DNA from 3 places in the Brevibacterium siliguriense genome. Region 2 is predicted to be linked to each of the others. Evidence: predicted binding sites of a transcription regulator. Region 2 holds the regulator's gene; each other region holds the start of a gene.
What was found. Region 2 encodes HspR, which represses chaperone genes until heat shock. Its sites were predicted from a motif close to AAGTTGAGTCNNNNNGACTCAACTT; they were not measured.

Region 1 (9,549 bases), 1.5 Mb from region 2:
CTCCGGCAGTTCGGTCGCCAACCACGGATAGAGCTCGAGTGTCTTCGGATCCTGCCACAGCAGGCGCGCGGAGATGTTGTTCATGATCCCGCCGTTGGGGTAGAAGCCGACCGACGGCGGGTAGAGCAGGGTCCAGGTCTGGGGTTCGAAGTAGGTGAGCACTCCGCCACGGACGGGTTCGCCCTCGGCCAGCGAACCGGAATCGTGGGGTGTGCAGGCGCTGAGGGTGAGCAGAGTGCCGAAACCGAGACCGAGGCTGAGGACCGAACGGCGGTCGAGGCGGCGCCGGGTCAGACGCGCCGCGGTGGAGAGACGGTGATCCGTCATGAGAGGTCCTTCGGGCAAGAGGGATGGAGCAGGGGGAACTGAGTCGGATAGTTCAACAATATGCGGACATTGGTGGTGCCATTTCTGACTGGCAGAGGCGGTGTCCGGCGCGGGGCCCGAAGTGGATGTGCATGCATTGAGTTAAGCGCATCCGTGCAATCGCCGTCAATCCGGGGCTTAATATTGAGACATGTTGAGCAATTCGCGCTTCGATCATCTGGTCATCGCCGTTCCCGACCTTCAGGGATATGTTGAGCAATCCGCGACTAGTCTGGGGGTGGAGCCGGTCGACGGCGGTGCCCATCTGGGGCTGGGGACAGCCAATGCGCTGCTCGGACTCGAGCTCGCCGATGAGCTCACGGAATCGCTCGGACTCGCACGTCCGAGCTGTTCGAACCCGCTCACATACCTTGAGATCCTCGGTCCCGACCCCGAGCAGGACCCGGCGCTCGCAGCGTCACGGTTGGCCGGGATCACTGAACCCACGGTGCAGAGGTGGGCGATCCGTCCGGACGATTTCGACGGTCTCGTCACGGCCGCGGCGCGGTCACAGGAACCGCGGGTCCGCCTCGGCGAGGTTCATGACATGACCCGCCGCCGACCGGACGGAACGGTCCTCGATTTCTTCGGCATCGCTCTCGACATCATTGCCCCAGGAGGGCAAGAGGGGGAGACTGAGGGCCTACACGCTCATCTGAAAGGTCCGGGTGGATCATGGACGCTCTGAACATCATTCCCGCTGAACTCGACCACCTCGTCATCACGGTGCCCGACCTCGAATCCGGGGTCGCCGCCGTGGAAGAGTCCACCGGGGTGCGTGCGGTTCCCGGCGGCTCGCATCCGGGGCGGGGGACCGCGAACTTCCTCCTCGGACTCGCCCCGACGGGCTGGCCGAAGGGAGCGCACACCTACCTCGAAATCCTCGGTCCGGACCCGCAGCAGGAGCCGCCGGCCGACGGCACCCTGCCCCTCGACGCACATCTGGCCACCGAGCCGACGCTGCAGACTTGGGCCATCCATCCGCCGGCGTTCCTCGCGAAGATCGCAGCCGCGAACACCGCAGGCATCGACTTCGGTGAGGTCCAGGACATGGCCCGCGACACCGCCGAAGGCGACCGCCTCGAATGGCGGCTGACCGCGCGTTCCCCGCTCCCGCGCGAGGGTGCGCAGCCGTTCCTCATCGACTGGGGCGAATCCGTCCATCCCGCCGAGGCGGCCCTGCCCGCGCTCGAACTGCTCGAGTTCCGTGTGGAATCCCCGGAACCCGAGTCGGCGCTGCAGGTGCTCGAGGTACTCGGTGCCGGTGACACCACTGTGGTCGAAGGGTCGGATCGCCGCCTGCGTGCCCGGCTTCGCGGCCCCGACGGCGTCCTCGAGTTCTGACCTCACCGAAAAACGGGCTGCGTGTCGAGATCTGGGTGTGCGCACGCGTTTCTCGACACTCAGCCCGTTTCTCGCTGAACCGTCCGCATCATCGCGTGCTGCGACTAGACTCACAGGCGTGCTCAGTCGAACCCGCCTCGCCGCCCGCCCGCGCCTCCGCACCTTGACCTCGCTTGCCGTTGCCTCGCTGCTCATCGGACTGAGCGCCTGCGCGCCCGCAGGTGAGGAAGAGACGCGACCGACCCCGAAGGCGGCCGAAACACAGTCCGGATCGCCGGATCCGAGCGGCACGGCCGGCGAAGAGCCGAGCCAGACGCCCACGCCCACTGAGACCGCAAGCGTGGAAGACGCAGGAGCGGCGGGAGTCAGCGAAGACGAAATCGACGATCATGGCAGCGGAAAATGGGACCGGCCGAAAGAGGAGACCGGACCCAACCGCGACGAGGGCAAGACGTTCAAGGTCGCCCTGCGCGTCGAAGACAACCTGCCCATCGACGTCGATGAGGCCGGAGACTTCATCATCAAGACCCTCCAGGACGAGCGCGGCTGGCAGGACATGGACGACGTCTCCATCGAGCTCGTCGATGAAGGTCAGGACACGATGATCTCCATCGCCAGCCCCGATACCGTCGACGAGATGTGCCTGCCGCTGCGGACCCTGGGTAGGCTCTCGTGTCGCAACGGTCCCAACGTCATTCTCAACGCCAAGCGCTGGGTCTCCGCCACCGAAGAGTTCGACGATATCGTCCAGTACCGGCAGTACCTCATCAACCACGAGGTCGGTCACGCTCTCGGCCACGGCCACGAATCCTGCCCCGGACCAGGCAAGACGGCCCCGCTCATGCAGCAGCAGACGAAGGGCCTGCAGGGGTGTGAGCCGAACGGATGGCCATCGAAGGGCTAGTCCACGGCAGTCGCGGACAGACTCCGGCCGATACAGTGCGGGCCCCGCAATTGCGGGGCCCGCACTGTCGTGGCGTGGACGTGCGTATCAGTGCTTGGGCGAGCGGGGCCGCAGAGAGTAGTCTCCGGCACCCTGCGTGGCCTTCTCGTACTCGATCTCATCGCTGACGGAGCTCGTGCCCGAGGGGGTCAGCGAACCAGGCTGTTCGACGACAGCGATGCTGTCGGTCGCGACGACCTCACGCTGATGGTCCGTCGGGGCACCCGCATCGATCTTCGTAGCCAGAGCCTTCTCACGAACGAACATGAGGATGACTGCCGCGATGATTCCCAGCGGGCAGACCCACAGGAAGATCGGCACCAGCGCATCGCTGTACGCATTGACGATGATCGTGTGGATCGGATCGGGCAGCGACTTGACCACCTCGGGGGTCAGTGAATTCGACCCCGTGCCCTTCATCGCCTGGGCGCCCTGAGGCCCCAGAGACTTGATGCCGTCCTCGAGGTTGGATGCCAGCCTCGAGGTGAAGAGCGAACCGATCAATGACATGCCCAGCGTGCCGCCGATCTGCCGGAAGAAGTTGTTCGACGCTGTCGCCGTGCCGACCATCGCCACCGGGAACGAGTTCTGGACGATGAGCACGAGCATCTGCATCGACAGTCCCAGGCCGAGGCCCAGCACACACAGGCAGCCGATGACGACGAGAACGTTCTGATCGGCCGTTACGAAGGTCCCCATGAGGAAGAGGGCGACGCCGACGATCGCGCTGCCGAGCACCGGGTACCACTTGTACCGTCCCGTCTTCGAGACGACGAAGCCGATGATGACCGAGCTCGGCAGCATCACGGCCATCATGGGCACCATGAGGAGCCCGGCCTTCGTCGCTTCGATCCCGTGGGCCATCTGCAGGAACGTGGGCATGTACGAAAGGACGCCGAACATGCCGATGGCTATGCACATGCCGGCGATCGTGCAGAGGACGAAGTTCGTGTCTTTGAACACGAACATCGGGATGACGGGTTCGGGCACAGCCTGTTCGACGAAGACGAAGACGACGGTGCTGATCACGGCGATGGCGATGAGTCCGATGATGATCGGATCGTCCCAGTCGTACTGATGGCCGCCCCACGAAGTCGTGAGGATGAGTGCCGAGGTGAATTCGGCGATGAGGATCATTCCCGCGACATCGACATGGCGTTTGACCGACCGATCCGACTTGGGGACCTTGAGGAAGATGATGGCGGCGATGAGCGCGAGCACGCCGAACGGCAGGTTGAGCGCGAATGTCCAGCGCCAGCCGGGACCCTCGGTGATCCAGCCTCCGATCAGCGGTCCCGCCACCGAGGTGACCGCGAAGTTCGCTCCCATGATGCCCATGTACGGGCCGCGTTTGCGCGCCGGCACAACCGCGGCGATGAGGGCCTGCGAGAGGATGATGAGACCGCCGCCGCCGAGTCCCTGAATGACGCGTGCGGTGATGAGGACGGCCATGTTGTGGGCCAGGAAGCCGACGATCGAACCGAGGATGAACATGCAGATGGCGAAGATGAAGATCTTCTTCCGGTTGAACGAATCGCCCAGCTTGCCGTAGATCGGCATCATGATCGTCGACGCCAGCATGAACGCCGTCGAGACCCACAGCATCTGGTCGACGCCGTTGAGGTCACCGACGATGGTCGGCAGGGCCGTGGCCAACATGGTCTGGTTGAGCGAGAACATGAACATTGCCAGCATCAGGCCGGTGAACAGCAGGATCACCGACGGGGTCTCGATCTCCGGCTCCTCTTCGGCGCCGTGCTGCTCCTCGGCAGCGGGCTCGGTGGCGGTAGTGGTCATTTCAGCCTTTCTAAGAGGGTCAGGAACAGTTCGATCGAGGAGTTGAACGCCTGGTCCACCCGTTCGTCGTCCAATTCGTGTTCAGTGTCGAATCGCGCAGAGGCGAAAGCATGCTCGAGCGGGATGCTGCACAGCTGCGCGAGCATCCGCGTGGCCCGTGCGGCAGTATCGTCATCGGCAAAGGTGGTTCCGCGACGTTCGACTCGCCGGCGGATGCCGGTGATGATCTGCTCGGAGTAGTGCCGCTTCGTCTCCATGCTGAGCATGCCGAGGTGCGGATGCCGAGCCTGGATTGCGCGCAGCTTCTGCTTGTTCGCCGACCGCGGCAGCAGGAATTCGAACGCGGCGCGGATGGTGAAGGAGAGATCCTCCACCAGAAGCTCGCGCTGGGGCTCGAAGTCCTCGATGAATCGCTGCAGAGCGGCGGCGATATCGTCAGAGGTCGTCAGTCCGACGATCGCCATCTCCTTGGTGGGGAAATAGTTGAAGAACGTGCGCGTCGAGACTTCTGCTGCTTCCGCGATCCGAGCCACAGTCACCTCGTCGAGCCCATGATCGAAGACGAGATCGACGGCCGCTGCGTGGATGGACGCGCGGCGCTCCCGGGTCTGACGCTCGCGGAGGGATTCGGTCGGTTCGGAACTCACCAGAAAATTATGCACCTCTTGCAAAATTGCACCAAATGCAGAAATGCATTCAATGCATTTCTTGACAGTGATGTTGTTCACACTCCGCCGTCGGGTGGTCGACAGGCGGGAATATATGTCCGCATGCACCTGTTGATTGAGTCGTATACGCTCAACTTTGAAAGAGGAGGTCAGCTTTGGCCACATTCTTCGGACCCGCAGGCTCGGGCGGAGACTCGTTCGACGAGTTCCTCGCTCGTTTCCTCCAGGGACAGACCGGAGCCCGCCGAGGCCGTTCCGTCGACATCAACCGACTGCTGAGCAAGCGCAGCCACGAGGTCATCGAAGCGGCCGCAGAGTTCGCAGCACGACACGGTCAGTCCGAGGTCGACGCACTCCACATCCTGCGCACCATGGTCGATTCCGAACCCGGAATCTCCGCCGTGCGCCAGGCCGGTGCCGATCCCGAGGCCATCGCCCATGCGATCGAAGAGCGCCTTCCGGCCAGCACCGACACCGAGGCGGATTCCACGCCCACACTGACCGGTTCGGCCCAGCGCGCCCTGCTCGACGCCTACCAGGTGGCGCGAGCCTTCGGATCGACCTACATCGATCCCGAACACATGTTCTTCGCCTTCGTGCTCAACCAGGAGATGCCCGCCGGTCGGATCCTCGCCCAGGCCGGCGTCACCCAGGCTGCACTGCAGGCCGGTGCCGAGGCGGCCGAAGCCGCAGGCATGCACCCCGGCCAGGAGGCCGAAGGTGAGGACGGTCAGGAATCCGTGTTGGAGAAGTTCGGCACGGACCTCACAGAGCTCGCAGCCGAAGGCAAACTCGATCCCGTCATCGGCCGTTCAGAGGAAATTGAGCAGACGATCGAGATCCTCGCCCGCCGGACGAAGAACAACCCGGTCCTCCTCGGCGAGGCCGGTGTCGGCAAGACCGCGGTCGCCGAAGGCCTCGCTCAGGCCATCCACTCGGGCGAAGTTCCCAAGCAGCTGCAGAGCAAGCGCATCATCGCGCTCGATATGCCCGGAATGCTCGCCGGCACCCGTTACCGCGGTGACTTCGAAGAGCGCCTGACCGGAGCTCTCAACGAAATCGCCGACGACGGAGACATGATCGTCTTCGTCGACGAACTCCACACCCTCGTCGGTGTCGGCGGCAACGGCGAGGCGAACTCGATGGACGCCGGCAACATCCTCAAACCGCGCCTGGCCCGCGGCGATCTGCACATGATCGGCGCGACCACGCTCAAGGAGTACCGCACTATCGAGAAGGATTCGGCTCTCGAGCGTCGCTTCCAGCCGGTGACCGTGGGTGAGCCGAGCGTCGAGGATGCGGTGACGATCATCGACGGGCTGAAGGACCGCTATGCGGAGTTCCACGAGGTCACCTACACCGCCGAGGCGGTCCGTGCGGCCGTGGAGCTGTCGAACCGCTACATCACCGACCGCTTCCTGCCGGACAAGGCCATCGACCTCATCGACCAGGCCGGAGCCCGGATGTCGCTCAGGCGCGGACCCGCGATCGATATCGACGCGCTCAAGCTCAATCTCTCCGAACTCGAAGCGGAGAAGAAGTCCGCTATCGAGGTGGAGGACTACGAGCGTGCCGGCCGTGTCCGCGATGAGATCAACGAGGTGACCGCCCGGATCGAATCCGCCGAGAATCCGGACGCGGAGGCCGCGAAGACCGCTGCCGCCGAGGCGATCATCGGTGAACAGGAGATCGCGCATGTGGTCTCCCGGGCCACCGGAATCCCGGCAGCACGGATGACGCAGAGTCAGAAGGCACGACTGGCGAATATGGAAGAGGTCCTCCACGACCACGTGGTCGGACAGGACGAAGCCGTGACCGCCGTGTCGCGCGCGATCCGCCGCAGCCAGACCGGTATGGCCGATCCCAATCGGCCCATCGGCAGCTTCCTCTTCCTCGGCCCCACTGGTGTCGGAAAGACGGAGTTGGCGAAGGCTCTGGCACAGACTCTGTTCGACGACGAGTCGGCCATGATCCGCTTCGACATGAGCGAGTTCGGCGAACGCCACACGGTGTCCCGCCTCGTCGGTGCCCCTCCCGGCTACGTCGGCTACGACGAGGCGGGTCAGCTGACGGAGAAGGTCCGCCGCCGTCCGTATTCGGTCATCCTCCTCGATGAGATCGAGAAGGCCCACCCGGATGCGTTCAATCTGCTGCTGCAGGTCCTCGATGACGGACGGCTCACCGACGGCCAGGGCCGCACGGTCGACTTCCGCAACACCGTGGTCATCATGACCTCGAACCTCGGTTCCGAGTTCATGTCCGGCACTCCGCTGGGCTTCGCCTCCGGCGCCGCCGCTGACGCGGAGAAGAACCTCAAGGCCAAGGTCATGGGTCGTCTCAAGGAGTTCATGCGGCCGGAGTTCATCAACCGCATCGATGACACCGTGATGTTCTCACGGCTTGATCGCGAGCAGCTCCGGTCCATCGTCGATCACCAGCTGGCTGCGTCGAAGCAGCGCCTCGAGGCTCAGGGCATCGCCCTCGACGTCTCGGCAGAGGCTCTCGACTGGCTGGCCGATGAAGGATACGAACCCGAGTTCGGCGCCCGTCCGCTGCGTCGCACGATCCAGCGCGAGCTCGACGACCGCATCGCCGATCTCCTCGTCACCGAGGCGGTCGATGAGGGCGGCACCGTGCGTGCCACTGTCGAAGGCGGCGCACTCAAGGTCGTGGCCGGCACCCGCCCGGAGCCGATCATCGCCTGATCACCGAGGCGGCCCGGCACCGGCCTCGACGCAGAGCCCGGGTCGGAGGACAGGAATCCTCCGCCCCGGGCTCTTCTGTGTTCTTGGTTCAGCCGGGCCAGTCAGGCCGGTGTCTTCTCCTCCGGCTGCGATTCGTTCGCGCCCAGGAGGCGGTTGAGGACGAGTCGTTCGCCGAGCGTCCACGTGGTCGTCGTCGCCAGATAGAGCGCAGCGGCCAAGGGAACGAAGAGCGCAAAGATCGCGGTGAGGAAGGGCATGAAGCTCAGGGTCTTCATCACTCCTGACAGATCCGGCATCGCAGGAGCATCTGCCCCGTTCTTCGCGGGGGGAGTGGTCGGGGTCTCGGGTGTGGCCGGGGTGAGCAGATGTCGGGAGAACCCGGCGACGACGGCGATGAGGACGACGAGGATGAGGTAGACCGTGATTGCGGTGCCGGTCAGATCGCCGGCGCCGAGCAGTTTGACGAAGCTCGTGTTGAGAGGCAGGCCGAAGAGCGTATGTCCGAGCAGTTCATTGGCATGCCCGCCGATCGTCGCATTGATGAAGAGACCGTAGACGGCCATGAGCACGGGCATCTGCGCGAGCACCGGAAGGCACCCGGCGAAAGGAGAGGCGTTCTCCTCCTTGTACAGCTCCATGAGCTTCTGCTGCATGAGCTCGGGCTTGTCCTTGTGCTTCTTCTGCAGCTCGCTGATCTTCGGGGCCAGTCGTTTTCGAGTGATGCCGGCTCTGACCTGGGACACCCCGACGGGGATGAGCACGGCGCGGACCAGGACGGTGAGCACGATGACGGCTAGGGCGGCACTGAAGCCGCCGGCGAGCGGTTCGAGAATGTCGCTGATCCCCGTGACCACCGTATAGGCGGCCTCGACGAGCAGGCGGATGGGCAGGAATTCGTAGATGTTCACAGGTGAGTGTCCTTCGGACAGGGCGCACTGAGGCGCGGTTGATTGGGCCGTTGCAGGCCATCACCGTGACGATTGATGACAATTGCCTGCGCCGAGGCGGGGAGGCGTTCCGTACGGAACGTGATCGAGGTCGTTCAGGCGATGGCGTGAACGACGGAAGAGGGGGCTCTGGGCAGAGCCGTACCAGGAGTGCCGGGTTCCTCCGGCATGCGGAATTCGCGGATGCTTCGGCGCGTGCCCGGCAGAGCCGGCGGACGCGCCGAGAGCGAGAGCACACGCAGCATAGCCATGCTCGCCCATGCGGCGATCGGGGTCAGCAGGGCCGCGCCGAGGAGAGCCAGGACGATGAGATGAGTGGGGGACTGGGGCACGACCGAGTCGAGGTCGGAAGAGAGCACGACGACGAGCAGCTGCAGAGTCAGCCACATATTCGCCATCATTTCGCCCCCTAACCACTGCGTCGATGCTAGCACGCGGGCCTGTGCGGGCCGTTCAGAGAAACGGAGTCCGTCTGCTCACAGCGGCAGACGTCTGCGCCGAGCGGATCAGGGTTCTCCATGCGCACCGGCTCTGCCAGCGTGGACGCATGTTCACTCTCAACTCTTCGCCCCACAGCCGACCGCCCCTGTTCTCCGACTCCGACGATGCCGACGTGGCCACCGCGATCCCCGAATCCCAGCGCATGCTCTACGCCTACCGGTCCGTCGTCTTCAACGGCGAGTTGCGCGACGAGAACGGAATGGAGATCGTCTCCCGACTCGTCCTCCTCTCCGCCGAGGATCCGCGCTCCGATATTCACCTGTGGATCAACTCTCCTG
Region 2 (9,549 bases):
CGACCGTTGAGGCGGCCAGCAGCGCAGTCAGGCCAACGAGGCTGGCTCCTGCCCGGATGGCGTGCCCGATCTCGATACCGATGACGGCAGCGAACCCTGAGCGTCGTCCGTGGAAGAGCGTTGATCGGAGTGCGATCATCAGGTCAACGCCGGAGGTGGCCGCGCTGATGGCCGCCACGAGGACCCAGCTCATCAGATGCTGTGGTTCCATTGTCTTCTTGCGTGTGATGCCGGCGGTGAGTCATCTCAGCGTGCTCGGCTCAGCTGCCGATCTCGTCAGCCAACTGCTCAGAGACGCTGAGAGGTTCTCGCCCGAGGAGTTCGGTGAGCTGCGCATCTGAGTGAGCGAAGTGGCCGATCCGCGTTGCCTGGAACATCGTGAGGGTGAAACGTGCGGCAGCTTCCGGAACTCCAGATGCGACTTCCCCGGCAATCCACTCTTCGTCTCCGACGGTGATGCGTTCGATCTGCCGTCCGGCCAGTTGCGACGCCGCCGAGGCGAAATCGGTGAGCGTGATCGGCGAGGCGGGAGTCAGATCGACCGAACCGTTGTACGCGACACCTCTGATGAGGATTTCGGCTGCTGCTTCTCCGGCGTCCCGGCGGTCGACCCAGAAGAAGGGGCCGTCGGCGGGCCGGGCGACGGCGCCGGTTGAATGCCAGGGCCCGACCAGGTCCGCGATATCGCCGTAGAAGCCATACCGCAGAGCAGTCCAGGCCACCCCCGATGCTGCGAGATGGTCCTCTGACATCGCGTGGATCGTCTGTGGCAAGTAGGGCGAATCTGCCGATGCCGCATGTTGGCTGGTGTAGAGAACGTGCTGCGCGCCGGCCTCGACCGCGGCGTCGATCGCACGGCGGTGCTGAGCGGCGACATCGGCACTGAGGTCGTTGGAGGAGACGAGAAGTACCTGGTCAGCGCCTTCGAACGACTCGCGCAATGCATTGGGCTCGTCGTAGCTGCCTCGTCGCACACTGACGCCCCGTTCGGCAAAGCGCCGGGCTCGGCTGGGATCGCGGACGCTGACGCCGATCTGGCTCGCGGGTAAACGCTCAAGGAGATGCTCGACGACGGCGCCGTTGAGGATACCTGTCGCTCCGGTGACGATGATCATGAGGCGTCCTTTCATGGGCCAGGGCTCGAAGTGAACGGCCATCGTCGAAGAAGGGACGCTCAGGTGAGCACCGATGATAAGTTGACTGATATTGTCAATTTGTCTGGGAGTACGATGATGCCGAAGTTGACAATGGGTGTCAAGTTGTTTGGAGTGAAGGGATGCTGCTGTGATCGAACAAGACTCGACTGAGCTTCGTACCGATGCTCGGCGCAATGTCGATCGGATTAGGGAGGCTGCCGTGGAAGTCTTCCGCGAGGAGGGTTTTTCGGCGTCGTTGGATGAGGTAGCTTCGAGGGCTGGAGTGAGCAGGGCGACGATCTTCAACAGATTCGGCGGGAGAGCAGGACTCATCGATGCTGTCATCGACGCGGTCGTTGCCTCGGAGCTGCGCGGCATCATCGACGATGCTCGATCCGCCTCCGGTGTCAAGGTGCGGATCCGGGGGTACATCTCTGCCATCAGGGATATCCAGTATCGAATTCCCGCGGTCAATGATGTGCTGCTTCAGGAGTTCCCGGAATCAGGTGAGCTGATGGCCCTCTGTCATAGGGGTAGTCGTTTTCATGATGAGTTGGTGGCCGAGGGGTGTGCAGAAGGTGTCCTCAGTTCATCGTTCGCGGCCAAGGACTTTCACGAACTGGTTCTCGACAATGCCGCCGTGCTCAAGCATCGCGGCCGCCCATCGCGTCCTGACTATGACCGCCGCACCGAGTTCGTGCTCAATGGGATCCTGCGATGAGCCTGTGGCATATGCGCGACTGCGGAATTGCTGACGCGCATACGACCAGGGCGGCCGGATTGGGTATGCCCCTGGAAAGCGGGTCCCGTCTGCACTCTCACAATCGTCGCGACCGAAGAGCCTGCCTCGGTGAGGTGGATCAATTCCCTGTCCAGCAACGTCTTCGCCGGCGTACCTTTGGCTTCCTGGTCCCGGCGTGAAAGTGAGATTCCGGCACGAAACCCGAGAACCTGCAACGGCCGACTGAAAAGAATTCCTCTCCCGCTGGAATAAAGTCGGCCTCAGCAAAGTTGAGTCTAGTGTACGCAACTTTGATGAGGCCGACTTGACGGTCGGAACCTCGAAGAGAATACTTGAGTCCGGTTGGCTCAATGTGTGCGGTTGAGTGGTTCCGACTCAAGGACCGGAGCCGCCCGATCGCACGCATTCGAGTCGCAGGAACTCACGATCTATAAGGAGAGAAAACTATGGCACGTGCAGTCGGAATCGACCTCGGAACCACGAACTCCGTCGTCACCGTCCTCGAAGGCGGCGACCCGAAGGTCATTGCAAACGCGGAAGGCGGTCGCACGACCCCGTCCGTCGTCGCAGTCAACAAGAACGGCGACTCGCTCGTCGGTGAGATCGCTAAGCGTCAGGCCGTCACGAACATCAAGAACACCGTCGCATCGGTCAAGCGCCACATGGGCACCGACTGGTCCACCGAGATCGGCGGCAAGAAGATGACGGCTCCCGAAGTCTCGGCCCGCATCCTCCAGAAGCTCAAGCACGACGCCGAAGAATACCTGCAGGAGAAGGTCACCGACGCGGTGATCACCGTTCCCGCATACTTCAACGATGCTGAGCGTCAGGCCACGAAGGACGCCGGTGAGATCGCCGGCCTCAACGTCTCGCGCATCATCAACGAGCCCACCGCTGCCGCTCTGGCCTACGGCCTCGAGCGCGGCAAGGAAGACGAGCTCATCCTCGTCTTCGACCTCGGTGGCGGTACGTTCGACGTCTCCCTGCTGGAAGTCGGCAAGGACGAAGATGACTTCTCCACCATTCAGGTTCGTGCGACCTCCGGTGACAACCGCCTCGGCGGCGATGACTGGGATCAGCGCATCGTCGACTGGCTGGTCGAGCAGGTCAAGAACAACTACGGTGTGGACCTGACCAAGGACGCCACCGCTCTGCAGCGCCTCAAGGAAGCCGCTGAGCAGGCCAAGAAGGAACTGTCCTCGGCGACCAGCACGAACATCTCGCTGCAGTACCTGTCGATGAGCGAGAACGGACCCATCCACCTGGATGAGACCCTCACCCGTGCGAAGTTCGAGGACCTGACCAAGGACCTCCTCGAGCGCACCAAGGCTCCTTTCCACGCAGTCATGAAGGACGCCGGCGTCTCCGTCAGCGACATCGACCACGTCGTCCTCGTCGGCGGTTCGACCCGTATGCCCGGCGTCTCCGCCGTCGTCACCGAACTCACCGGAGGCAAGGAGCCCAACAAGGGCGTCAACCCCGATGAGGTCGTCGCCATCGGCGCTGCCGTGCAGGCTGGTGTCCTCGTGGGTGAGCGCAAGGACGTTCTGCTCATCGACGTCACCCCGCTCTCGCTCGGACTCGAGACCAAGGGCGGCGTGATGACCAAGCTCATCGAGCGCAACACCCCGATCCCGACCAAGCGTTCGGAGACCTTCACTACCGCTGAGGACAACCAGCCCTCTGTGTCGATCCAGGTCTTCCAGGGTGAGCGTGAGTTCACTCGCGACAACAAGAACCTCGGCACCTTCGAGCTGACCGGTATCGCTCCGGCTCCTCGCGGCGTGCCGCAGATCGAGGTCGCCTTCGACATCGACGCCAACGGCATCGTCCACGTGTCGGCCACCGACAAGGGCACCGGCACTGAGCAGTCGATGACGATCACAGGCGGTTCCGCACTGCCGAAGGAAGACATCGACCGCATGGTCCGCGAGGCCGAGGAACACGCAGAAGAGGACAAGAAGCGCCGTGAGGCAGCCGATGTCCGCAACAATGCGGAGAACCTCGCCTACCAGACCGAGAAGCTGCTCACTGACAACGCTGACAAGTTGCCCGAGGAGCTCAAGACCGAGATGCAGGGCGATGTCGATGCCGTCAAGGAAGCACTCAAGGGTGAAGACGACGACGCCGTGAAGAGCGCCTACGACAAGCTCGTTGAGAACCAGCAGAAGATCGGCGAAGCCATCTACAGCCAGCAGGGCGGTGCCGAAGGCGCCGAAGCTGCCGGTGAGGGCGCAGCCGATGCCAGCACAGACGACGATGTCGTCGACGCTGAAGTTGTCGACGAAGAGGATGAGGAGAAGAAGTAATGACTGCCGAGGGCAACGACAAGTCGTCCGAGGAGCCAGGCTTCACCTTCAGTGACAAGCGCCGGGTTGATCCGAACACCGGTGAGGTCCGTCCCGAGGCCGACGCGCAGTCGGCCTCGGCCGGGGTCGGCGAGGAGCCGACCGCGGATCCGAATGCCGAGCAGCAGGGTGCGGCCGCGGCCGATGCCAGCGACCTCGGTGTGGACATCCCCGCCGATGCCTCGGGTCTTGAGGACACCGAGCCGGCAGCCGAGCCCGAACCGGGTTCGGAAGCCGCGGACTACCTGGCCGACCTCAAGCGCATCAACGCCGAATATGCGGCGTATCGGATGCGCGCCGACCGGGAACGCGAGCGTGCGGCACTCGGCGGCACGATCAAGGTCGTCGAGGCCCTGATCCCCGTGCTCGACGAGGTCAAACTCGCCCGCGAGAACGGCGACGTCACCGGGCCTTTCGAGACCCACGTGAACAAGCTCGTCGAATCACTGAACAAGATCGGCGTCGAACAGTACGGAGAGGTCGGCGACGAGTTCGATCCGAACCTCCACGAGGCGCTCATGCAGCAGCCCTCGGACGAGGTCGAGACTCCGACGCTCTTCCTGGTCATGCAGCCGGGCTACCGAATCGGGGAGCGCATCATCCGCGCTGCCCGCGTCGGCGTCCAGCAGCCGGAGGACTGAGCTACGACCACGATCGCCGAGGCGGCCGCCCGCCCCGTACGTCAGTTCACCGACGTACGGGGACGGGGAACCGCCTCGGCGACGGTCCGGATCTTCGGGGCTTTGCCCCGGCGATGCGGATTGTGAGAGGACAAGTGAATACCGTGATGACTGGATTGTTTGGAAGGAAAGGAGGTGCCAGGTGAATACCGGACCTCAGAATGATTGGTTCGACAAGGACTTCTACAAAACCCTCGGCGTCTCCAAGGATGCTTCCGATGCCGAGATCAAGAAGGCCTATCGCAAACTCGCACGCAAGTATCACCCGGACGCCAACCCCGGTGATGAGAAGGCCGAAGAGAAGTTCAAGGAGATCGGCCAGGCCCACCAGGTGCTCTCCGACAAGGAATCCCGGGCCCAGTACGATCAGGTCCGAGCCATGGGCGGCGGTGCTCGGTTCAGCGCCGGTGCAGGCGGACCCGGCGGTGCTGCCGGCGGCGGATTCGACGACGTGTTCTCCGACCTCTTCGGAGGCGGCGGACGGACTCGGACCCGCACGACCTACGGCGGCGGGGGCGACGTTCCCCCGGACCTGGCGGATCTGCTCGGCGGATTCGGCGGAGGCTTCGGCGGTGGCGGCGGATACGGCGGGTACCAGCCCCCGGTCAAGGGCGGCGACATCAAGTCGAGCACGACGCTGTCATTCACCGAAGCCATCGACGGCGCCTCGGTGAAGCTGAACATGCCCGGCGGGAAGCCGCTGACCGTGCGCACCCCGATCGGGGTCAAAGACGGACAGAAGATCCGCCTGGCCGGCAAGGGCAAGACCAGCCCCAACGGCGGCGAGAACGGTGACGTCATCCTCACCGTGCACGTGAGCCCGCACCCGGTCTTCACCCGCGACGGTGACAACCTGCGGATGGATCTGCCGATCAGCTTCGACGAGGCGACCCTCGGTGCCGAGGTCAAGGTGCCGACCCTGGGCGGAATGCCCGTCAAGGTCAAGGTCGCACCGGGGACGCCTTCAGGGCGGACCCTGCGTGTGCGCGGCAAGGGCGTGAAGACGAAGAAGGGCACCGGAGATCTGCTGGCGACAGTCGAGATCGTGTCGCCGAAGAACTTGTCCAGGGAAGCCAAGCAGGCGGTCGAATCGTTCAAGGCTGCCACCGAAGGTGAGGATCCACGCGCTGGCTTGCTGGACAAAGCCAAGGCCAGTTGAGGTGGTGAATCACAATGCACATTTCATCGAGTGCGGCGGTGTATGTCATCTCGGTGGCAGCGGATCTGGCGGGCATGCACCCGCAGACGCTGCGGCAGTATGACCGCCTGGGTCTCGTCACTCCGGAACGCACCGCGGGCCGGGGGCGACGCTACTCCGGAAAGGACATCGCCAAGCTGCGACTGATCCAGCAGCTGTCGCAGGACGAGGGAGTCAACCTCGTCGGGATCAAGAAGATCATCGACCTGCAGAATCAGGTCGATGCGCTCAAGAGCCGCAATGAGGAGCTTGAGGACGAGGTGCGGACCCGCAGATCGGCGCAGGAACGCGATGCACGCGTCTTTGCAGCCGGCACCGTGGGCGGGGACGTCGTCTCGATCTCGCGCGGACGTCGCCCGCAGGGCCGTCCGGAACCAGGAGCCCTGGTGCTGTACAACCGGTACCGACGCGGCTGAGATAAACACAATAACGAAGAGCGCAGACCCGAACGGGTCTGCGCTCTTCTCAGTTCGCGTCGAGCTCTGCAGAGCTCAGGCGGTCGCTATCAGATCTCAGCGGGATCCTGGGCCACCTTCTTGCGGCGCATGGTCATGGCGACTGCAACTCCACCGATGAGGAGGAGGCCGGCGCCGCCGACGAGGCCGGTCAGCTCGGTACCGGTGCGAGGCAGGTCGCCCCCGTTGCCGGCATCACCGTTGTCGCCTTCGTCGTTTCCGCCATTGCCGTCTTCGTTTCCGTCGCCGCCACCGGCATTCGGATCCTCCTCGACCGAGAAGTCACCGGTCAGTTCGTCATCGCCGCAGGTGACGGTGACATCGTAATCGCCGACGTAGGCCGAGGCATTGGACGCGCTGGTGCCGTAGACGTTGACGTTGGCCTTGCCTTCGTCGTCAGCCTGAACGGTCTTGTCGAAGGCGGTGACGCTCGATTCGCCCTTGGGGGTAACGAGGAAGCGGACGTCTTCACCGGGCTCGCAGTTCTCGACGGCGAGGGTGACACCCTTGTCTTCCTTGACGAAGTCAGCGGGGGTGATCGACTCGGGGAGACGGTCAACGTGGCTTCTTCAGCAGGAGTTGTGGGGTCCTCGGTCTTGTCTTCGGTGATGGTGAAGCCCTGAGCCGGGGAGTTGGTCTTGGTCGCCTGGTCGACGCCCCAGACGGTGTAGTCGCCGGCCGGAAGTGCGTCGTCGCCCTCGAACTTCAGGGTTGCGGAGACTTTGCCCTCGTTGTCGGCTTCGACTTCCTTGGTTGCGAAGGGTGACTGTGCGGTGCCGCCCACGACGGTGACCTTGCCGCCGGGGGTGAAGCCCTCACCGGTGACCGTGATGCCGTTCTTCGCGAAATCGCTCTGCGAGATCTCGTCGGTGTTGAGCGAGACCTTCGGATCCGCCTCGGGAGCCTCGGGCTCGTCGGTGTCATCGACAACGTTGAAGCTCAGTCCGTCGTAGGTGCGCTGCTCACCATCGCGAGTGATCGTGACGGAGAAATCAACCGTACCGTTTTCGATGTCCTCGGCGGGCTGAGTGGAGTAGATGTTGTATTCGAAGTTATCGCCCTCAGCAGTTCCAGCTTCGCCGGTGAGCGAATCCGAGATCTTGTCTCCGGCTTCAAGGCCGGTGATCGTGACGACGATACCCTTGTCCTTGTTGGCGAGATCCTCGGCAGTGATTTCCTTGGGGGAGGTCGTCACCTTTGCCTCGATAGCCTGCGCATCAGCCTCAGGTGATTCAGACGCAGTGCTTTCCTGGGCGTCGCCGGAGTTCTTGACGACAGAGTGCGAGTAGTTGACCGAGCCGGGGGCAGCGATGACTGGGGATGCGGCCAGGCCGGTGATGGCGATGGCCACCGCGGGGGCGAGGGCGAGCTTCTTCATGTATTTCCTTAGAAAATTACAGCTGGGTGTGAAGTATTACGAATGTAACAGTAATGCAACATTCACCACACGCATAGTTGTGTTCGTTTTGTTCAGTGCTGGCTTCGGCCCTGTCGCAGAGTTCATTCTCCATTCATCCTGACCGCCCGATTCGTCGCGGACTGCAGAGCAGAAGGAAGGGCGGCTCAGCGTGTGCTGGGCCGCCCCTCCGAATCGATCCAGGCTGTCCGCCTGGCTCGGATCAGAAGCTCGTCGGAGTCTGACCGAATTTGTTCTTGCGGCCGGTCAGTGCGATCGCGGCACCACCGACGAGGAGGAGCAGGGCTCCCGTCGTCAGTCCGCCGAGGTCGGCTCCGGTGCGAGGCAGCTGGCTTCCGTCGTCTCCACCGTTACCGGCATTTCCGTTGTCGCCGCCTCCGGAGCCGCCGCCGTTGGCACCTTCGGTGACTGTGAAGGAGTCCTTCATGGTGTCATCGCCGCAGGTCGCGGTTGCGGTGTACGCACCGACGTAGGCGGAGACATCCGACGAGGTGCCGAAGACGTTGACGGAGGCATTGCCTTCGTCGTCAGCCTTGACGGTGTTCTCGTAAGCCGTGACGTTGATGCCCTTCGGGTTGACCTCGAAGTGGACATCTGCGCCGGGCTCGCAGTTCTCGACGGCGAGGGTGACGCCCTTCTTCTCATTGGCGAAGTCCGCTGCCTCAACCGTCTTCGGTGAGACCTTGAAGGTCGCCTCGGCGGGTGCCTCGGTCTCGCCGTCGTCACCGTCATCTTCGCCGACAACGTTGATGTTGCCTTTGAGGGTCTCCGACTCGGTGCCCTCACGGTCGATGGCGACAGTGAACGGAACCTTGCCGACCTCGAGACTGTCCGGGTTGCCTCGGTAGTAGAGGTGGAGCTTGTAGTCTCCGTCAGCCTCTGCGGTCTCGCTCTTGCCGGTGAGCGAGTCGGTGATCGTGTCGCCCTTCTTCACGCCGGAGACGGTGACGGTCACGCCCTTGTCCCTGTTGGCGAGATCCTCGGCGGTGATCTCCTTGGGATCGACCGTGAGCGAGGCGTCGATCGGATCGACAGCGTCGTCTTCGGTGATGGTGAAGCCCTGAGCCGGGGAGTTGGTCTTGGTTGCCTGGTCGACGCCCCAGACGGTGTAGTCGCCGGCCGGAAGTGCGTCGTCGCCCTCGAACTTCAGGGTTGCGGAGACTTTGCCCTCGCCGTCGGCTTCGACTTCTTTGGTTGCGAAGGGTGACTGTGCGGTGCCGCCCACGACGGTGACCTTGCCGCCGGGGGTGAAGCCCTCACCGGTGACCGTGATGCCGTTCTTCGCGAACTCGCTCTGCGAGATCTCGTCGGTGTTGAGCGAGACCTTCGGGTCGATTTCCGCGACCTCATCGACGACGTTGATTTCGCCGTCAAGGGTCTGTGATTCTTCGCCCTCACGTTCGATGGTGACGGTGAAGTCGACGGGACCCTCTTCGAGGTCTGCTGCGTCCCCCTTGTAGTAGATCTTCTTGGAGACGGTAGTGCCTGAGGCGGTCTCGGACTCTTCGGTCAGCGAATCAGTGACTGTGTCGCCTTCTTCAAGACCGGTGACCGTGACGTTGACGCCCTTGGT
Region 3 (9,549 bases), 140 kb from region 2:
CGGCGACAGCCGGCGACTTCTCGCGGATCGACTGGTTGGCCTTCTCGACGGTGTCCTGGACCCGCGGGTCGGTCCACAGATCCTGAGCCTGGGCCTTCAGCCGTTCGTAGCTCTGGCGCCCGGTGCGTGATCCCAGAATGAATCCGACTCCGAGACCGGTCAGGAGAATCAATCTCTTCTTCATGGTCGTGCTCCTCTTCGCAACTCGACGTCACAGCATTCGGCTCTGCTGTGCGACACAGGTCCGATCAGCAATGGAACCGCGTACGGGCACTGTGCCCTCGGCACCAGCTTATACCGAGTCGGGCCCGTACGGGGATGGAATCGCGCTCGCCTTCATCGCGGGGTTCTCGGCTCAGCCCAGACTCGGCTGCTGCTGGGTGATGCAGTGGATTCCGCCCCCGCGGGCGAAGAGCTCGCGTGCATCGACCCCGACGACCTTCCGGCCCGGGTAGACGCGCTCAAGCACGGCGGCCGCCTCGGCGTCCATCGGATCATCGAAGGTGCACGCGATGACTCCGCCGTTGGTGACGAGATGATTGACATACGAGTAGTCGATCCATCCCTCCTCGTCGCGCAGCACTTCGGGGGCCGGGATCGGCACCACTTCGAAGGGTGTGCCGTCGGCGGTGGTCTCGGCCGCGAACTGCTCCTTGAGCGCACGACTGAATTCGAAGTCCGGATGTTCGGGATTGCGCTGATCGTGGACGAGGACGACTCCGGGGCTGGGCATCGCGGCGACGATGTCGACATGTCCCCGGGTGCCGAAGGTCTGATTGTCCCGGTGGAGTCCGCGGTCGAGCCAGATGACCTTCTTCGCCCCGATCGTGCGCGCAAACTCGGCTTCCACATCGGCTTCGGTCAGCCCCGGATTGCGGCCGGGATCGAGTTGGACGCTGCGGGTCGCGAGCACCGTGCCTTCGCCGTCGACGTGGAATCCGCCGCCTTCGTTGCGCAGATCCGAGGACACCACGGGCGTCCCGGCGAGGCTCGCGACGAACTGTCCGATGTGCTCATCGTGATCCCAGGTCGCCCACTCCTGCGCGCCCCACCCGTTGAACACCCAGTCCACCGCGTGCAGCGCTCCAGCCTCGTCGACGACGAAGCTCGGCCCGATATCGCGCATCCACGCATCGTCGAGCTCGGCATTGACGACGGTGATCTCATGGTTGATCCCCTCTCCGAGGTGGGCCTTGGCCTGCGCTGTCTGTGCACTGGTCACCACGACCGTGACTGGGGTGAATTCGCTGGTGGCGCGGGCAACGGCGGCCCAGGTGGCGCGTGCGGCCTCGGCTTCGGACTCCGTGTCGCCGAGGGCGTATCCCGACGATGGGAACGCCATCCAGACTCGGTCCTGGGCGGCGGTCTCCGCCGGCATGTGCAACGTCATCGTTCATCCCTTCGCTTGGCCAGTCGCTGAGGCCGAGTGTAGCCAGAATCTCGCCGAGGCGGTCGACGGATTTCGCAGGTCCGCCCCCGGATCTGCGCACCGGCCAGCCCGGGGGAGTCGGCCAGTCGAGTCCACCTGGGCAACCGGGGAGTTCACGTCGTCAGCCGGGGAAGTCCACCAAGGCAGCCGACGGAGTCCGCGGAGCCGACCGGGCAGTCAACGGCCACGGGAGTCCGTATAGTCTGGCAGGGAGTCAGAGATCTGGCCCGGACCCGCGCATCGGACCCGGAGCCAGCGACCGATCGCGTGCGAAGGAGGCTGCAAGTGGAAGACCAGGATCTGCAGGAGATGTTCGGCAGACGGGGGACGGGGCCACTGGCCGGAACCGTCGTGGCCGACTTCTCCCGAGTCCTTGCCGGACCCTACGCGACGATGATGCTTGCGGACCTGGGAGCCACGGTCATCAAGGTGGAGGGGAAGACCGGGGACGATACACGTCACTGGGCGCCGCCTCGGCGAGGGGATGATGCGACGTACTTCCTCACGGCGAACCGGAACAAGCACTCCGTCGTCCTGGATTTCAAGGACGAGGAGGACCTCGCCTTCGCCCAGCAGCTCGCCGCGCGAGCCGACGTGTTCGTGGAGAACTTCAAGGCCGGGGGACTGGCGAAGTACGGGCTCGGCTATGAGACGGTCAGCGCAGTCAACCCCGGAATCGTCTACGCCTCGGTGACGGGTTTCGGCCGGGGCAACCCGCAGCCGGGCTACGACCTGCTCATCCAAGGTCTGTCCGGGTTCATGTCGGTGACCGGTTCCGAGGAATCGGGCCCGGTCAAAGCCGGCGTCGCCGTCGTCGACGTGATCACGGGACTGCACACCGCGGTGGGCATCCTCGGTGCGCTCACCCATCGCAAGGACACCGGGGTCGGTCAGCTGGTGGAGACGAACCTGCTGTCCTCGGCGCTGTCCGGACTGGCGAACCAGACCTCGGCGTACGTGGCCGGCGGCGTGACTCCGCAGGCGATGGGCAACAAGCACCCGAGCCTGTACCCGTACCAGCCGATGCCCACGGCCGAGGGGCAGATCATCATCGCATGCGGCAACGACAAGCAGTTCGCTCGTCTCGCCGAGGTGCTCGGCCACCCCGAATGGGCCGCCGACGAGCGGTTCGCGAACTTCGCCGACCGCAACGTCAACCGCGACGACCTCGAACCCGAGCTCATCGCGGCGCTGAGTGAGAAGACGAACCAGGAATGGTTCGACATTCTCACCGCGGCGGGGCTGCCCTGCGCACCGATCAACTCCATCGCCCAAGGCGTGGACCTGGCATCGTCGCTGGGACTCGAACCCGTCGCCGAGGCGGGGTCCGGCGATCGCGTCATCCCCACCGTCCGCAACCCGATCCGCTTGTCCGAGACCCCACCCAGCTACGAACTGGCCCCTCCGACGCTCGGCGATTCCACCGAAGCGGTCAAGGCGTGGCTGCGAGCGGCCGAGTAGCGCCCGACCGAGTTCGACGTCGACTGTGCGCCGCGAATCGGCAAGTCATTGTGTGTCCAATGACCGCGAATGATTCTCGCGAATGATTCTGTCGGTACACGGGCGGGCAGTGGGACAGCTGAAGTACGCTATTGACTGTGCGTTGTCACCGAAGGATCTGCAACGCGCCCCATGAGGCGAGGGGACCTGCGGTGACGACAGTCGTATTCCCAAGAGAATTCCGGAACCGAGATGGACAATCAGCCGACCGAGGTCACTCCTCGGCGACGTTCGGCGGTGAAACGGGCCCTGATGGTCATCGCCATGGTGATCACGGGCTTCCATATCTTCGCCAGCTTCCTGTGGATCGCCCCTGCCTCGACGATGCGGGAGGTGATTCCCGGCGACCTACTCTCCAAGTACATGATCCCGCTGTGGGGACAGTCGTGGAGCGTGTTCGCCCCCGAACCGATCAACGGTGACTACTACTTCGACGTGCGTGCGGTGATCAAGACCGACAACGGCGAAGAGATCACCCAGTGGGTGCGGGCCACTGATGTCGAGCTCGACCACTCGACGTACAAGCTCTTTCCGCCGCGGTCGGCGGGACTGGGAATCGGCGTGGCCTCGGACATCAAGGGCTCCTGGGAGGAGCTGCCCGATGACCAGAAGGCGATCGTCAAACTCGACTACTTCAAGGGCGACGATTCCGTCGACCGGCTGGAGACGAAGCTGAAGGAATACGACGATCCGGAGAACGCGATTCCCGCGTACCTGAAGAGCGAACACCTGGCCACTGCGTATGCGACGCAGGTGGCGAAGGCCATCTGGGGCGACGATGTCCAGCGCGTCCAGTACCAGGCCGCCCGTCAGAACGTCGTGCCTTTCGCCGACCGCAATGACAAAGGTGCGAAGCGCCCGAATATCCAACCCGTCCCGGTGGGATGGCGTGCGCTCGTCGTCGAAGATCACCAGTCGCAAGAGGAATTCACGAAGTACTTCTGCGCCTCGGACGAGGTGAGGTGCGTCGGTGAACAGTGACGACACGAACCGTAAGGGTGGAAACGACCGCGACGCAGAGGTCACGGATCAGCGGACCGGCACGGCTGCTTCGGCGCAGGAATCCGTGCCAGAATTCGGACTCGTTCCGGTGACGACCCTCGTGCGGACGAAGCTCTCGCAGGGGTGGAACTGGCTCGAGGAGATGCTCACCGGCCGGTACCACGCGACGTACGGGCTGGCGGTGACGCGGATCCTCATCGGGTTCACCGGGCTCGGCCTCATCCTCACGAACTTCAATGCTCGGCACTACGCCTTCGGCGTGGGGTCGGCCTGGAACGGGGAGATCGCCGAACCCAAGAGCGACTTCCCGACCATCTGGCTCTTCTCCCTCTTCCACCGGGCGGTGACGGTGCCGCCGCTGTTCACCGCGATGATGATCGGACTCGCGCTGCTGGCGGTCGTCATCATCCTCGGCTGGCGCACACGAATCGTTCTGCCGGTCTACCTCGTGCTGTGGGTGAGCTTCATCGAGCTCAACGACGGGGCCGGCGACCAGGGAGACAACGCCTACCGGATGTTCATGATCGCCCTGCTCTTCGCGGATACGACCCGCCGGTGGTCCCTCGACGCCAGACGGCGGGCGCGGAACCCGGAGTTCCCGGACCGCGACGGCGGACAGTGGCGCTGGGCGCTCATCATGGCCAACAACCTCGCCATCGTCGTGCTCGCATTCCAGGTGTGCGCTATCTACATGTCCGGCGGCCTGTACAAAGCCGGCGGCGAAGCCTGGCAGCACGGATTCGCCGTGTACAACCCTCTGCACACTCAGCAGTTCGGCACATGGCCGGTGCTGTCAGACCTGATGACGGCATGGGGGCCGATGGTCGTGGCGATCTCGTGGGGATCGATCCTCTTCCAGTGTGCCTTCCCGTTCATGCTCTTCAACCGCTACACCCGCATCATTGCGCTGTTGGGCATCCTGTCCTTCCACCTCGGCATCGCGCTGCTCATGGGCCTGCCGTGGTTCTCGCTGACGATGATCGCCGTCGACGCGATCTTCATCCGCGACCGTTCGTTCGCGAAGGTCAGGGGCTACCTGCGGCATTGGTGGAAGTCGTCGGCGCCGAGGTCGGTCGCCGGGGCTGCTGGACCCGGCGCGTCTGCCGGCGGTTCGGGCGCGCGAGGCGGTTCGGCCGCGCGCAGGGGCGGTTCGGCTGTGGATTCAGGGGCGAAGGCAGGTTCCGCCGCGCGCGGCGGCGGATCGAAAGGCAAGTCCGCGAAGGCCGGGGCAAAGACGTCGTCAGGGTCGCGCAAAAAGTAGTCCCGCCCCGACGTTCGACGCCGCATCACAAAAGGTGCAGGGCATCAGGATCGAAACTGATGCCCTGCACCTTTTGTGGTTGCCTCTTGCGAACTCGCCGCGGCCAGGAGCCTTACCGTTTGGGGCGCAGCTCCAGGCCGGTGGCCTCGGGGTCCTCTGGCAGATCGACGACCACGGTGTCCCCGTCGACGATGTCGCCGGCGAGCAGGGCACGGGCCAGCTTGTCGCCGATCTCGCGCTGGACCAGCCTGCGCAGCGGCCGGGCACCGAATGCCGGATCGTAGCCTTCGAGAGCCAGCCAGTCCTCGGCACCCTGAGTGACCTCGAGCGAGACCCGACGGTCCGAGAGCCTGCGCGACATGTGCGCGATCTGCAGATCGACGATCGAAGCGAGCTCGGTCTGACTGAGTGCGTCGAAGATCACGATGTCATCGAGACGGTTGAGGAACTCGGGCTTGAACGTCGAATGCACGACATCGAGCACCTTGGACCTCTGCTCCTCGGTCGACAGATTCTTGTCGACGAGGAACTGCGAACCGAGGTTCGAGGTCAGGATCAGGATGGTGTTCCTGAAGTCGACCGTGCGTCCCTGACCATCGGTGAGCCGACCGTCGTCGAGGACCTGCAGCAGGATATCGAACACGGACGGGTGCGCCTTCTCCACTTCGTCGAGCAGGACGACGGAGTACGGCCGACGGCGGACCGCCTCGGTGAGTTGGCCGCCCTCGTCGTATCCGACGTAGCCCGGAGGGGCACCGACGAGACGGGACACGGTGTGTTTCTCACCGTATTCGCTCATATCGATCCTGATCAGGGCCTTCTCGTCGTCGAAGAGGAAGTCCGCGAGAGACTTCGCGAGCTCCGTCTTGCCGACACCGGTCGGTCCGAGGAACAGGAACGAACCGGTCGGACGATCCGGATCGGCGACACCGGCGCGCGAACGGCGGATGGCGTCGGAGACCGCGGCGACGGCGTTCTTCTGTCCGATGAGACGTTCACCGAGGATGCCCTCCGCGCCGAGCAGCTTCTCGACCTCACCCTGGACGAGACGTCCGGCGGGGATGCCCGTCCACGAGGAGACCACCTCGGCGATGTCGTTGCTCGAGACCTTGTCCGAGACCATCTGATCCGAATTCGCTCCCGCTTCGGCCTGGGCTTCGGCGGCTTCGGCCTCGGCGATCTCCTTCTGCACGGCGGGGATCTCGCCGTAGAGCAGACGGGACGCGGTCTCGAGGTCCGTGTCGCGCTGAGCCTTCTCGGCGGCCGAACGCAGCTCGTCGAGCTTCGTCTTCAGCTCACCGACCCGGTTGAGGCCGGCGCGCTGGGACTCCCACGTGGCCTCAAGTCCGCGCAGCTCCTCCTCCTTGTCGGCGAGATCGGCGCGCAGGGCGCTCAGCCTCTCGACGGACGCGGAGTCGGTCTCCTTCGCCAGCGCCATGTCCTCCATCTTCAGTCGATCCACGGCGCGGCGGAGCTCATCGATCTCGACCGGAGCCGAATCGATCTCCATCCGCAGGCGGGAAGCCGCCTCGTCGACGAGGTCGATGGCCTTGTCCGGCAGCTGTCGGCCGGTGATGTACCGGTTCGACATTGTCGCGGCCGCGACCAGGGCGCCGTCGTTGATGGTGACCTTGTGGTGGGCTTCGTAGCGTTCCTTGAGCCCGCGCAGGATCGCGATCGTGTCCTCGACGCTGGGCTCACCGACGAACACCTGCTGGAACCGGCGTTCCAGGGCGGGGTCCTTCTCGATGTTCTCGCGGTACTCGTCCAGCGTGGTGGCACCGATCATCCGCAGCTCACCGCGGGCGAGCATCGGTTTGAGCATATTGCCCGCGTCCATCGAGGAGTCCCCGCCGGCACCGGCACCGACGATCGTGTGCAGTTCGTCTATGAAGGTGATGATCCGGCCGTCGGCGTTCTTGATCTCCTCGAGCACGGCCTTGAACCGCTCCTCGAACTCGCCGCGGTACTTCGCCCCGGCGACCATGGCGGACAGGTCGAGGCTGATGAGCGTCTTGTCGCGCAACGATTCGGGTACGTCACCGGCCACGATCCGCTGGGCCAGGCCTTCGACGACGGAGGTCTTGCCGACGCCGGGCTCACCGATGAGGACGGGGTTGTTCTTCGTCCTGCGGGAGAGCACCTGTACGACGCGGCGCACTTCCTTATCGCGGCCGATCACCGGGTCGAGTCTGCCCTCACGGGCGACTGCGGTGAGATCGATACCGAACTTCTCCAGCGACTGCATCGTCTCCTCGGGGTTCTCCGAGGTGACTTTCTTGCCGGCGCGCAGTTCGGGAAGGGCCGCCAGCAGCGCGTCCCGGTTCGCTCCATTCGCACGCAGCGCCTCACCCGTGGTGTCCTGGCCGGCCGCGGCGGCCAGCAGCAGGTGTTCGGTCGAGACGAACTGATCGCCGAGTGCGGTCATCTCCTCCTGCGCGAGGTTCATCATCTCCAGGCCCGCGCGGGAGAGCCCCGGCTGGCTGACGGTGGAACCGCTGACGGTGGGGAATCCGCTGATCACGGATTCGATCGACCGGAGCACGGCCTGCGGGTCGGCACCGACCTTCGTCAGCAGGGTGGCGGCCAGCGAATCGGGCTGGCCGAGCAGGGCCGCGACGAGGTGAGCCGGTTCTATCTGGTTATTCTTCCGGGCGACGACGTCGTTGACCGCAGTCTGCAGCGCCTCCCGGGATTTGGTTGTCATCTGTGCGTCCATGTACGCATCTCCTCTTCAGAATTCTGTGCTGATTTCAGCTCTCGAAAAGAACAACACCAACAAAGTTGAGTCTATTCCACTCAACCTTCAGAATCGAAGAAGAATTTCGCCGAGGCGCCCCTACCGGGTGATGACTGACTGGAGGTCGAAGCGGTGGAGCACCCGGTCGGCGATCTCCGGATCGGTGCCGCGTTCGCGACGGGCCTTGAGCACCTCGGCGCGGGCGGACTGCATGGCCTTCTTCTGCACCTGCATCATCTGCTCCCGGTGCTCCTTGAACGCCATCGCCTGTTCCGAGCTCGCCTGGTCATCGGTGGTTCCGCTGAGCTGATCGTGCAGGACCTTGAACCGTGCCCGCAGAGGTTCGATGACGTCGTCGGGCAGGCTGTCGTCGTTCTTGATCTCGCGCATCGCGGCTTTGTAGGCCCGAAGTGCGATGTCCCTGGTGGCCTGATGCTCCTTCTCCGCTTCGTCGTCGATGCCGAGGAGGGCGACGACCGTCGGGAAGCTCAAACCCGCCAGCACCAGAGTGACCAGCAGGACCACCGCGGCCGCGACGACGATATAGGACCGCCCGGGGAACGGTGCGCCGGAACTCGTCGTGGCCGGGATGGACAGGGCCAGTGCGACGGTGGCCAGGCCGCGCATCCCGCCCCAGGTCATCAGCGTCGCATCGCGGACGCTCAGGGGCGCGGCATCCGGATCCTCCTCGCGTCTCTTGCGTTCGATGACCGTGCCCAACAGCAGCCACACGAAGCGGACGGCGACGACCACGACGGCGATGAGGGCACCGACGAGGATCGCCCGCCCGAGGTCGGCGTGCTCGGATTCGACGATGAGGCGCAGATCGAGGCCGATGAGACCGAAGGCGATTCCGGTGATGAGCATCTCGAGGACCTGCCACGTCGAATTCTGCGTCACCCGCTCCGCCGAATTGCCCTCGACATCGCGGCGTCGCACCTCGAGGGCCGCGACGACGACGGCGATGACTCCGCTGGCGTGGAAGTGCTCGGCCACGAGGTAGACGCCGAAGGGCAGGACGAGCATGAGCGAGGACCGAGCGATCGTGTGGTCGATCTTCTCCATCACCCACCATGCGGCGAAGGACAGAACCAGTCCGACGATGATCGCCACGACGGCGGAGACGACGAATGACACGGCCAGATCTGCGTAGTCCACCTCGGTGCCGGCCAGGACCGCGGCCATTGCGGTCTGGAAGATGACCAGGGAGGCGGCATCGTTGAACAGGCCCTCGCTCTGCAGGGTCGACATGATGCGGCGGGGGATCGAGACGGTGCTGGCCACGGCTTCGACGGCGACGGGGTCGGGCGGGGCGAGCATGGCGCCGAGTGCAATGGCAGCGGCGATCGTGATTCCGGGGATGAGGAAGACCGCGGACCCGGCGACGGCGGCCACGGTCACCCCGACCAGGGCCACGGACATGCCGAGGATCGTGCGCCACCGGATCGCGAACAGCGCCCACGATGTCTTCTGCGCGGCGGCGAAGAGCAGGGGCGGCAGGAACAGGGGGAGGACGAGCTCGGGGTCGATAGCCACCTCGGCGAAGGTGGGGATGAACGCGCCGGCGATGCCGATGAGGACCATCAGCGCCGGCCAGGGAAGCTTGAGCTTCTGCCC

Region 1: BLU88_RS16250 (ATP-dependent Clp protease ATP-binding subunit) is a predicted target of HspR. The motif match lies at 5,231-5,255, and genes of this name have one in related genera.
Region 3: clpB (ATP-dependent chaperone ClpB) is a predicted target of HspR. The motif match lies at 7,974-7,998, and genes of this name have one in related genera.

Annotation. Positions count from the first base shown of each region.
Region 1 is NZ_LT629766.1:3,606,056-3,615,604, reverse strand. Features, by position in the region: partial or broken gene BLU88_RS16280 (TIGR04028 family ABC transporter substrate-binding protein) at 1-327, opposite strand, end outside; gene BLU88_RS16275 (VOC family protein) at 518-1,054, shown strand; gene BLU88_RS16270 (VOC family protein) at 1,042-1,710, shown strand; gene BLU88_RS16265 (DUF3152 domain-containing protein) at 1,829-2,614, shown strand; gene BLU88_RS16260 (DHA2 family efflux MFS transporter permease subunit) at 2,702-4,450, opposite strand; gene BLU88_RS16255 (TetR/AcrR family transcriptional regulator) at 4,447-5,097, opposite strand; gene BLU88_RS16250 (ATP-dependent Clp protease ATP-binding subunit) at 5,274-7,823, shown strand; gene BLU88_RS16245 (YidC/Oxa1 family membrane protein insertase) at 7,925-8,731, opposite strand; gene BLU88_RS16240 (hypothetical protein) at 8,866-9,171, opposite strand; gene BLU88_RS16235 (ClpP family protease) at 9,318-9,549, shown strand, end outside.
Region 2 is NZ_LT629766.1:1,039,997-1,049,545, forward strand. Features, by position in the region: gene BLU88_RS04505 (LysE family translocator) at 1-211, opposite strand, end outside; gene BLU88_RS04510 (NmrA family NAD(P)-binding protein) at 261-1,115, opposite strand; gene BLU88_RS04515 (TetR/AcrR family transcriptional regulator) at 1,285-1,857, shown strand; gene dnaK (molecular chaperone DnaK) at 2,325-4,187, shown strand; gene BLU88_RS04525 (nucleotide exchange factor GrpE) at 4,187-4,867, shown strand; gene BLU88_RS04530 (DnaJ C-terminal domain-containing protein) at 5,049-6,065, shown strand; gene BLU88_RS04535 (heat shock protein transcriptional repressor HspR) at 6,080-6,520, shown strand; gene BLU88_RS19120 (LPXTG cell wall anchor domain-containing protein) at 6,610-6,852, opposite strand; gene BLU88_RS18520 (hypothetical protein) at 6,849-7,937, opposite strand; gene BLU88_RS18350 (hypothetical protein) at 8,179-9,549, opposite strand, start outside.
Region 3 is NZ_LT629766.1:899,365-908,913, forward strand. Features, by position in the region: gene BLU88_RS03895 (hypothetical protein) at 1-184, opposite strand, end outside; gene BLU88_RS03900 (agmatine deiminase family protein) at 356-1,390, opposite strand; gene BLU88_RS03905 (CaiB/BaiF CoA transferase family protein) at 1,715-2,890, shown strand; gene BLU88_RS03910 (DUF5819 family protein) at 3,122-3,910, shown strand; gene BLU88_RS03915 (HTTM domain-containing protein) at 3,900-5,192, shown strand; gene clpB (ATP-dependent chaperone ClpB) at 5,305-7,911, opposite strand; gene BLU88_RS03925 (Na+/H+ antiporter) at 8,032-9,549, opposite strand, start outside.